Linked DNA regions of Orrella dioscoreae. The protein of the gene in region 2 binds, or shares a complex with, the protein of the main gene of each other region. Links are inferred from orthologs where the notes say so. Each region holds a gene or a part of one and is shown on either strand. Other genes may lie near its edges. The genes, in order: ODI_RS16935 and hfq.

The links.
Region 1: the proteins of hfq (region 2) and ODI_RS16935 are in contact, whole or in part, in a crystal structure (PDB 3VU3), measured with the Escherichia coli proteins. The link is inferred for Orrella dioscoreae from one-to-one orthologs.

The regions. Positions count from the first base shown.
Region 1 is NZ_LT907988.1:3,657,839-3,661,185, reverse strand. What follows is about bases 277-3,306. They hold ODI_RS16935 (catalase), read right to left. Parts: upstream 2,962-3,306; coding sequence 592-2,961; downstream 277-591. Other genes in these bases: ODI_RS22355 (class I SAM-dependent methyltransferase), read right to left, coding at 3,132-3,306; ODI_RS16940 (bifunctional enoyl-CoA hydratase/phosphate acetyltransferase), read right to left, coding at 277-370. In the rest of the region: more of ODI_RS16940, read right to left, coding at 1-276; more of ODI_RS22355, read right to left, coding at 3,307-3,347.
Region 2 is NZ_LT907988.1:2,127,668-2,130,797, reverse strand. Bases 94-2,906 are described here. They hold hfq (RNA chaperone Hfq), read right to left. Parts: upstream 1,712-2,906; coding sequence 1,475-1,711; downstream 94-1,474. Other genes in these bases: hisC (histidinol-phosphate transaminase), read right to left, coding at 1,849-2,906; hflX (GTPase HflX), read right to left, coding at 114-1,220; hflK (FtsH protease activity modulator HflK), read right to left, coding at 94-148. Also shown: more of hflK, read right to left, coding at 1-93; more of hisC, read right to left, coding at 2,907-2,919; ribosome biogenesis GTPase Der, read right to left, coding at 2,923-3,130. UniProt on the Escherichia coli protein: RNA chaperone that binds small regulatory RNA (sRNAs) and mRNAs to facilitate mRNA translational regulation in response to envelope stress, environmental stress and changes in metabolite concentrations.

The DNA.
Region 1 (3,347 bases), 1.5 Mb from region 2 along the record:
CGGTGTCCACCGCGGTCACGGTCACCGTGACCGTCAGCGTGTCGCCCACGCGCACGGCCTGCAGGAATCGCAGGGACTGGCTGCGATAGACCGTGCCGGGGCCGGGCAGCCGCGTGCCCAGCACGGCCGAGATCAGTGCGCCGCCCCACATGCCGTGGGCGGCCACGTCCTGGAAGCCCGACGCGCGGGCGAATTCCCGGTCGAGGTGGCGCGGGTTCACGTCGCCCGACAGGATGGCGAAAAGCTGGATGTCTTCGTAGTTCAGCGTGCGCTCGAGACTGGCGCTTTCGCCGACGGTGATTTCCGCCAGGGGGCGGTTGCGGGTGACCTGCAGGGCTTGGCTGACGGCGGAAAGCGAGGGAGATGTCATGCGTGGTGTTCCGGCTGCGGGAGGACCGCGCCCAGCCGGGCACGGCGGCAGCCGCGCCCGCCTGCGCGGAGGTCGGCGGGGAGGACGCCCGCGCCGGGAGCGGCGTGGGCGTGCGCACATCTTAGGGAGAAGACTGCACGCAAAGCTTGAGGCAGGTCAAGTGGGCCTGGTGGCCGCGGGCTTGCTCAGGCAGCCTCGCCGGTACGCATGACACGCGTGTGTCAGACGGCAGGCGGATCCGTCTCGCGCTCGGGATGGCGGTGCCTGGCCAGCGCGGACAGGAAGGCATCCGCGCCCGACCCGGCGTCCACCAGCAGCAGTCCGTCGTCCGGATTCGCCAGCGGGATGTCGGCGCGCTCCACCAGCGTGCGTCCGGCGCCCACGGCCATCATGGTCTTGCCGTGCCGATACTGGTCGCGCAGGAACTCCAGCGCGCGGCCGTCCGCGGCCAGCCTGTCCACGCCGATCTGTCCGTCAGGCACGATGACGCCGTCGAACAGCGCGCCGGGCGAGTTTTCCACGGAGGCATCGGCATCCAGGCGGGTCTTTCCGGTGTCCAGCGGCCCCACGCGCGGCCCCACCAGGCGGGCGATGGCGCCTGCCTTGGCCAGTGCCTTGGCCAGGGACTGCACGCCCGCGCCATCGACGCCCTCGTGCACCAGGATGGCGACCTGCCGCGTGCGCACGCCCGCCTTGCCGGGCCGGGCCGTCAGCGACAGGGCGGGTGAGTGTGTCGTTTCCGGTTCCGGGGACGTTTCCAGCGCACGCGGCATGGGATCGGGCAGCGGAATGCCCAGGCCTTTCGCGACCTTGCCCGCAAGGGCCTCGTCCACATTGCGGAGCATCGAGACCGTACGGACCCGGATGGCAGGCACCGTCACCTTGCTGAGCTCGAATCGGAAGGCATCGACGATGTGCCGCTGCTCGAACTCGGTCTGGCTGTTCCAGAACAGCGTGGCCTGGTTGTAGTGCTCGGCGAACTTCTCCGGTTTGCCGCGCAGCGTGTCGCCGGCCACGGGCTCGGGAAACGGCACGAAGCCCATCTTGCCGGACTGGAAGGGGCAGCCGCCGCCCAGCGAGTTGGGCTCATAGGCCACGCGGCCCCGGTTCAGCGTCTGGCGGTGCATGCCGTCGCGCTGGTTGTTGTGCACCGGCGCGAGCGGGGCATTGATGGGAAGCTCGTGGAAGTTGGGGCCGCCCAGCCGCGATATCTGTGTATCGACGTAGGAGTGGATGCGGCCGGCAAGCAGCGGGTCGTCGGTGAAGTCGATGCCGGGAATCACATGGGCGGCGCAGAAAGCCACCTGCTCCGTTTCGGCGAAGAAGTTGTCCGGATTGCGGTCCAGCACCAACCGTCCGACCGGACGCAAGGGCACGAGTTCTTCCGGGACGATCTTGGTGGCGTCCAGCACGTCGAAGCTGAAGCGTTCGGCGTCTTCATCGGTGAAGACCTGGACGGCCAGTTCCCATTCGGGATATTCGCCCGCCTCGATGGCTTCCCACAGGTCGCGGCGGTGGAAGTCGGGATCGGCGCCGGAGATCTTGACGGCTTCGTCCCAGACCAGCGAATGCGTGCCGGCCACCGGGCTCCAGTGGAACTTCACCAGCCGCGATTCGCCCTGTGCGTTGACGAAGCGGAACGTGTGCACGCCGAAGCCCTGCATCATGCGATAGCTGCGCGGAATGGCCCGGTCCGACATGGCCCACATCAGCATGTGCGTGGATTCCGGCATCAGCGACACGAAGTCCCAGAAGGTGTCGTGCGCCGAAGCGGCCTGCGGCATGCCGTGATGCGGCTCGGGCTTCACGGCATGGACCAGGTCCGGGAACTTCATCGCGTCCTGGATGAAGAAGACCGGAATGTTGTTGCCCACCAGGTCCCAGTTGCCTTGATCGGTATAGAACTTCACGGCGAAGCCGCGCACGTCGCGTGCCGTGTCTTTGGAGCCGCGCTCGCCAGCCACCGTCGAGAAGCGCACGAACACCGGTGTGCGCTTGCCTGCCTCGGCAAAGGGCGTGGCCGCGGTCAGGTCGGACAGCGACTCGTACGCCTCGAAATAACCATGTGCCGCCGAGCCTCGCGCATGCACGATGCGCTCGGGAATGCGCTCGTGGTCGAAATGCGTGATCTTCTCGCGCAGGATGAAGTCCTTCAGCAGCGCGGGACCGCGCAGCCCGGCTTTCAACGAACTCTGGTTGTCCGCCAGCGGCACGCCCTGGTTGGTGCTGAGCGGCTGGCCATCGTCGTCGGCGCGCACGCGTGACAGTCCTCCCTGCACCGCGTTCTCGCCGGCGCCGGGAGGCGCGCCGGTCTTCTCGTTGGCGTTGGTTTCGGACAGCGTGCTGGCATGCACGGACGCGTCCGCGGGCGCCTGATGATGGCCCGCGTGCGGACAGGAGGCGGCATCGCCATACTCCTGCGCTTTGTCGGGGTTGTGCGGGAACGCGCCCGCGGTCTGGTCCAGCGCCCGGGCCTGGGCGGCTGCCGGTTTGGCGCCGGGTGCTGGGCCCGACGGGGCGCTGTCGGTATTGAGCGGAGCCTGTTCGGCGGCGTGGGCAGGCTTGCCGTTGCGGGATTTTTTCGTAGCCATCTTGCATACCTCCAGAGAAGTGGGAGGCCCTTCGCGATGGCTGCCAGGCCTGTCATGTTCCGGGAGGAAGCGGCATCGCCTGTCGTGACGCGAAGAGCGGGAAGATCAGGGCGGATGCACCCGCCGGACTTGCGGGGGCGTCGAGGGCAGGCGGTGGCGCGCGTGCGATGTCACGGCACGCAGCGCCAGATCTGCAGCAGGAAATCGCCATCCTCCAGGCGCACCGTCTCGCGCAGGCGCGGGTCGTCGCCCAGGATGGCATGAATGGCACGGGTCTCCGCGCGGCGGCCGGGGAAGGCATGCAGGCCGTGGCAAGCCACCAGCTCGCTGCCCGGCGCCATGTGTTCGTGGCAGCGGGCGGCCAGCACGCGAGTGTCGTCCTCGCC
Region 2 (3,130 bases):
TGATGCGCTGGTTGAAATCGCGCCAGACTTCGTCGAGGTCAGGCGGGCCGTCCCCTTTCTGGGGGCGGCGCGGCGGCTGCGAGCCGCCATTGTTGCCCCGGCCCCAGCCGGGATCATTCAGATTGAACAGTTTGGTGAATGGACGCATTGTTTCCTGCGGTTGTGCCGACCTGTGCAATTGCCCCGCGCAACGCCTCTAGGCCAGCGCGCTCAACGGCGCTTACGAATACTCGCGCAATCGTACCATGTGCGTCCCTGTCAACCCGGGGCTCCAATCCCGCCGCGTCTATCTTGTTATAGACCAGTATGCGGGGAATATCCGCGGCACCGATTTCGACCAGTACCTTGTCGACTTCGGCGATCTGCTCATCGCGCTGCGGGCTGGAGGCATCGACCACGTGCAGCAGCAGGTCGGCGTGCACGGTTTCCTCCAGCGTGGCGCGGAAGGCGGCGATCAGCGTCGTGGGCAGGTCGCGGATGAAGCCCACGGTGTCCGACAGCGTCACCTGCCCTGCCCCTTCGATCCAGATGCGCCGCGTGGTGGTGTCCAGCGTGGCGAAAAGCTGGTCGGCCGCATAGGCGCCGGCGCGCGTCAGCGCGTTGAAAAGCGTCGATTTTCCCGCGTTGGTGTAGCCCACCAGCGACACCGACAGGTGGCTGCCACGCTCGCGCGCGCGCCGCTGGGTCTGGCGCTGGCGCTGCACCTTGTCCAGGCGCTCGCGCAGGACGCGCACCTTGGCGCCGATCATGCGGCGGTCCATTTCCAGCTGGGACTCGCCGGGCCCGCGCATGCCGATGCCGCCGCGCTGCCGCTCCAAGTGGGACCACAGGCGCGTCAGGCGCGTGGACAAGTGCTGCAGCTGGGCGAGCTCGACCTGCAGCTTGCCTTCATGGCTCTTGGCGCGCAGCGCGAAGATGTCCAGGATCAGCGCCACGCGGTCGACCACGCGCAGGTTCAGCTTGCGTTCGAGGTTGCGCTGCTGCGCCGGCGACAAGGCCTGGTCGAACAGCACGATGTCGGCCTCCTCGGCCTGGCTGATGGCGATGGCCTCTTCCAGCTTGCCGGTGCCGATGAAATAGGCCGCATCGGGCCGGGACCGGCGCACGGTCAGCGTGGCGACGACCTCGGCCCCGGCGCCCTTGGCCAGCATGGCGAATTCCTCGGCGTGGGGCAGGAAGTCCGGATTCCCCAGGTCGACGCTGATAATCAATGCGCGCATGGCGCCCTCCTCATTGCGGCGTCCTTGTCGCGCAAGGCACGGCGCAGGACAGTCTTGTTATGCAAACAATCCCCCCAGAATACTGCGGCCCCATCCGGGTTGCGGTGGAGCCGGCTTTGCCGGTCCACCCGCAACGCCCCCCTTGAGGGGGGGAGGCGCGCAGCGCCTCGGGGGGTGAGAACAACAACGCCCGCCTGCACGAAAACGTGCGGCGGGCGCAAGGCACTGCGGTCAGGGCGGGAGACGGCCGGAACTTACTCAGCAGGCGTATCAACCTGGAAATTGACCGCGCGCGCAGGCACGACGGTGGAAATGGCGTGTTTATAGACCATCTGCGTCACGGTGTTGCGCAGCAGGACGACATATTGGTCGAACGATTCGATCTGGCCTTGCAGCTTGATGCCGTTGACCAGATAGATGGAAACCGGAACGTGTTCCTTACGCAGGGTGTTCAGAAACGGGTCTTGCAGTGTTTGCCCTTTATTGCTCATTGGCCAGGCTCCATGTGTTGTTTTTGGGGGTAAGGCACGGATACCTGCACTCTACAGGGTTTTCCCGCACATCGCCAGTTTGAGCGCGCCACGGGAAGACAGTTCCCGTGAGCCGTCGAACCGGCCGCAAAGCCGCGTCAGGAGAGGATCTGCGCCAGTGCGTCGAGGAGCGTCCGGCACTCGGCGTCGGTACCGACGGTGATCCTCAGGAATTGGTCTATACGGGGACGGGAGAAGTGGCGCACGATGATGCCGCGCTCGCGCAACGCCGCCGACAGGGCCGCGGCATCGCGCCCCGGGTGGCGGGCGAACACGAAATTGGCCGCCGAGGGCAGCACCTCGAAACCCGCCTGCCGCAAGCCGGCAACCAGCGTCTCGCGGCTGTCGATGACGGTCTGGCAGGTCCGTGCCAGATAATCCGTGTCCTCGATGGCCGCCATCGCGCCCGCCAGCGCCAGGCGGTCCAGCGGGTAGGAGTTGAAACTGTTCTTGACCCGGTCGAGCGCCTCGAGCAGCGCCGGCTGGCCAATGGCATAGCCGACCCGCAAGCCGGCCAGGCCGCGCGACTTGGAAAGCGTCTGGACCACGAGCAGGTTCGGGTACTGCGCCACCAGGGGCACGGCGGACTCCGCCCCGAAATCGACGTAGGCCTCGTCGATGACCACGACCGCGTCGGGATTGCCCGCCACGATGCGCTCGACCTCGGCGCGCGTCAGGGCGCGGCCCGTCGGGGCATTGGGATTGGGCAGAATGATGGCGCCGGCCGAGCCCGCCTCGCCCGGCAGGTAGTCCGCCGGGTCGATGCTGAAATCATCGGCCAGCGGCACGCTGCGCGACGTGATGCCGTACAGGCCGCAATACACCGGATAGAAGCTGTAGCTGATGTCCGGAAACCACAGCGGACGCTCGTGGCGCAGCAGGCCCATGAAGGCGTGCGCCAACACTTCGTCGGATCCGTTGCCCACGAAGACGTGGTCGGCCGGCACGCCATAGTGCCTGCCGAGGGTCTCGCGCAGCGCGCTGGCGCCCGGATCGGGATACAGACGCAGGCTGTCATCGGCCGCCGCCTGGATGGCGGCAATGGCGCGCGGCGAGGGGCCATAGGGCAGCTCGTTGGTGTTGAGCTTGACCAGGTTCTGCAGCTTGGGCTGCTCGCCCGGCACATAGGGCGACAGGCCGTGGACCACGGCGCTCCAAAAGCGACTCATGGATCAGTTGTCGACGTAGGGGTTGTGGGAGGACTTGAATTCGATGCGCAGGGGCGTGCCCGCCAGCTTGAAGGCTTCGCGGAAACGCGTTTCCAGGTAGCGGCGGTACGAGTCCGGAATGGCGTCCAGTGCGCTGCCGTGCACGATGATGCGCGGGGGGTTCTGGCCGCCCTGGTGCGCATAGCGCAGCTTTGGGCGGAAGATGCCCTTG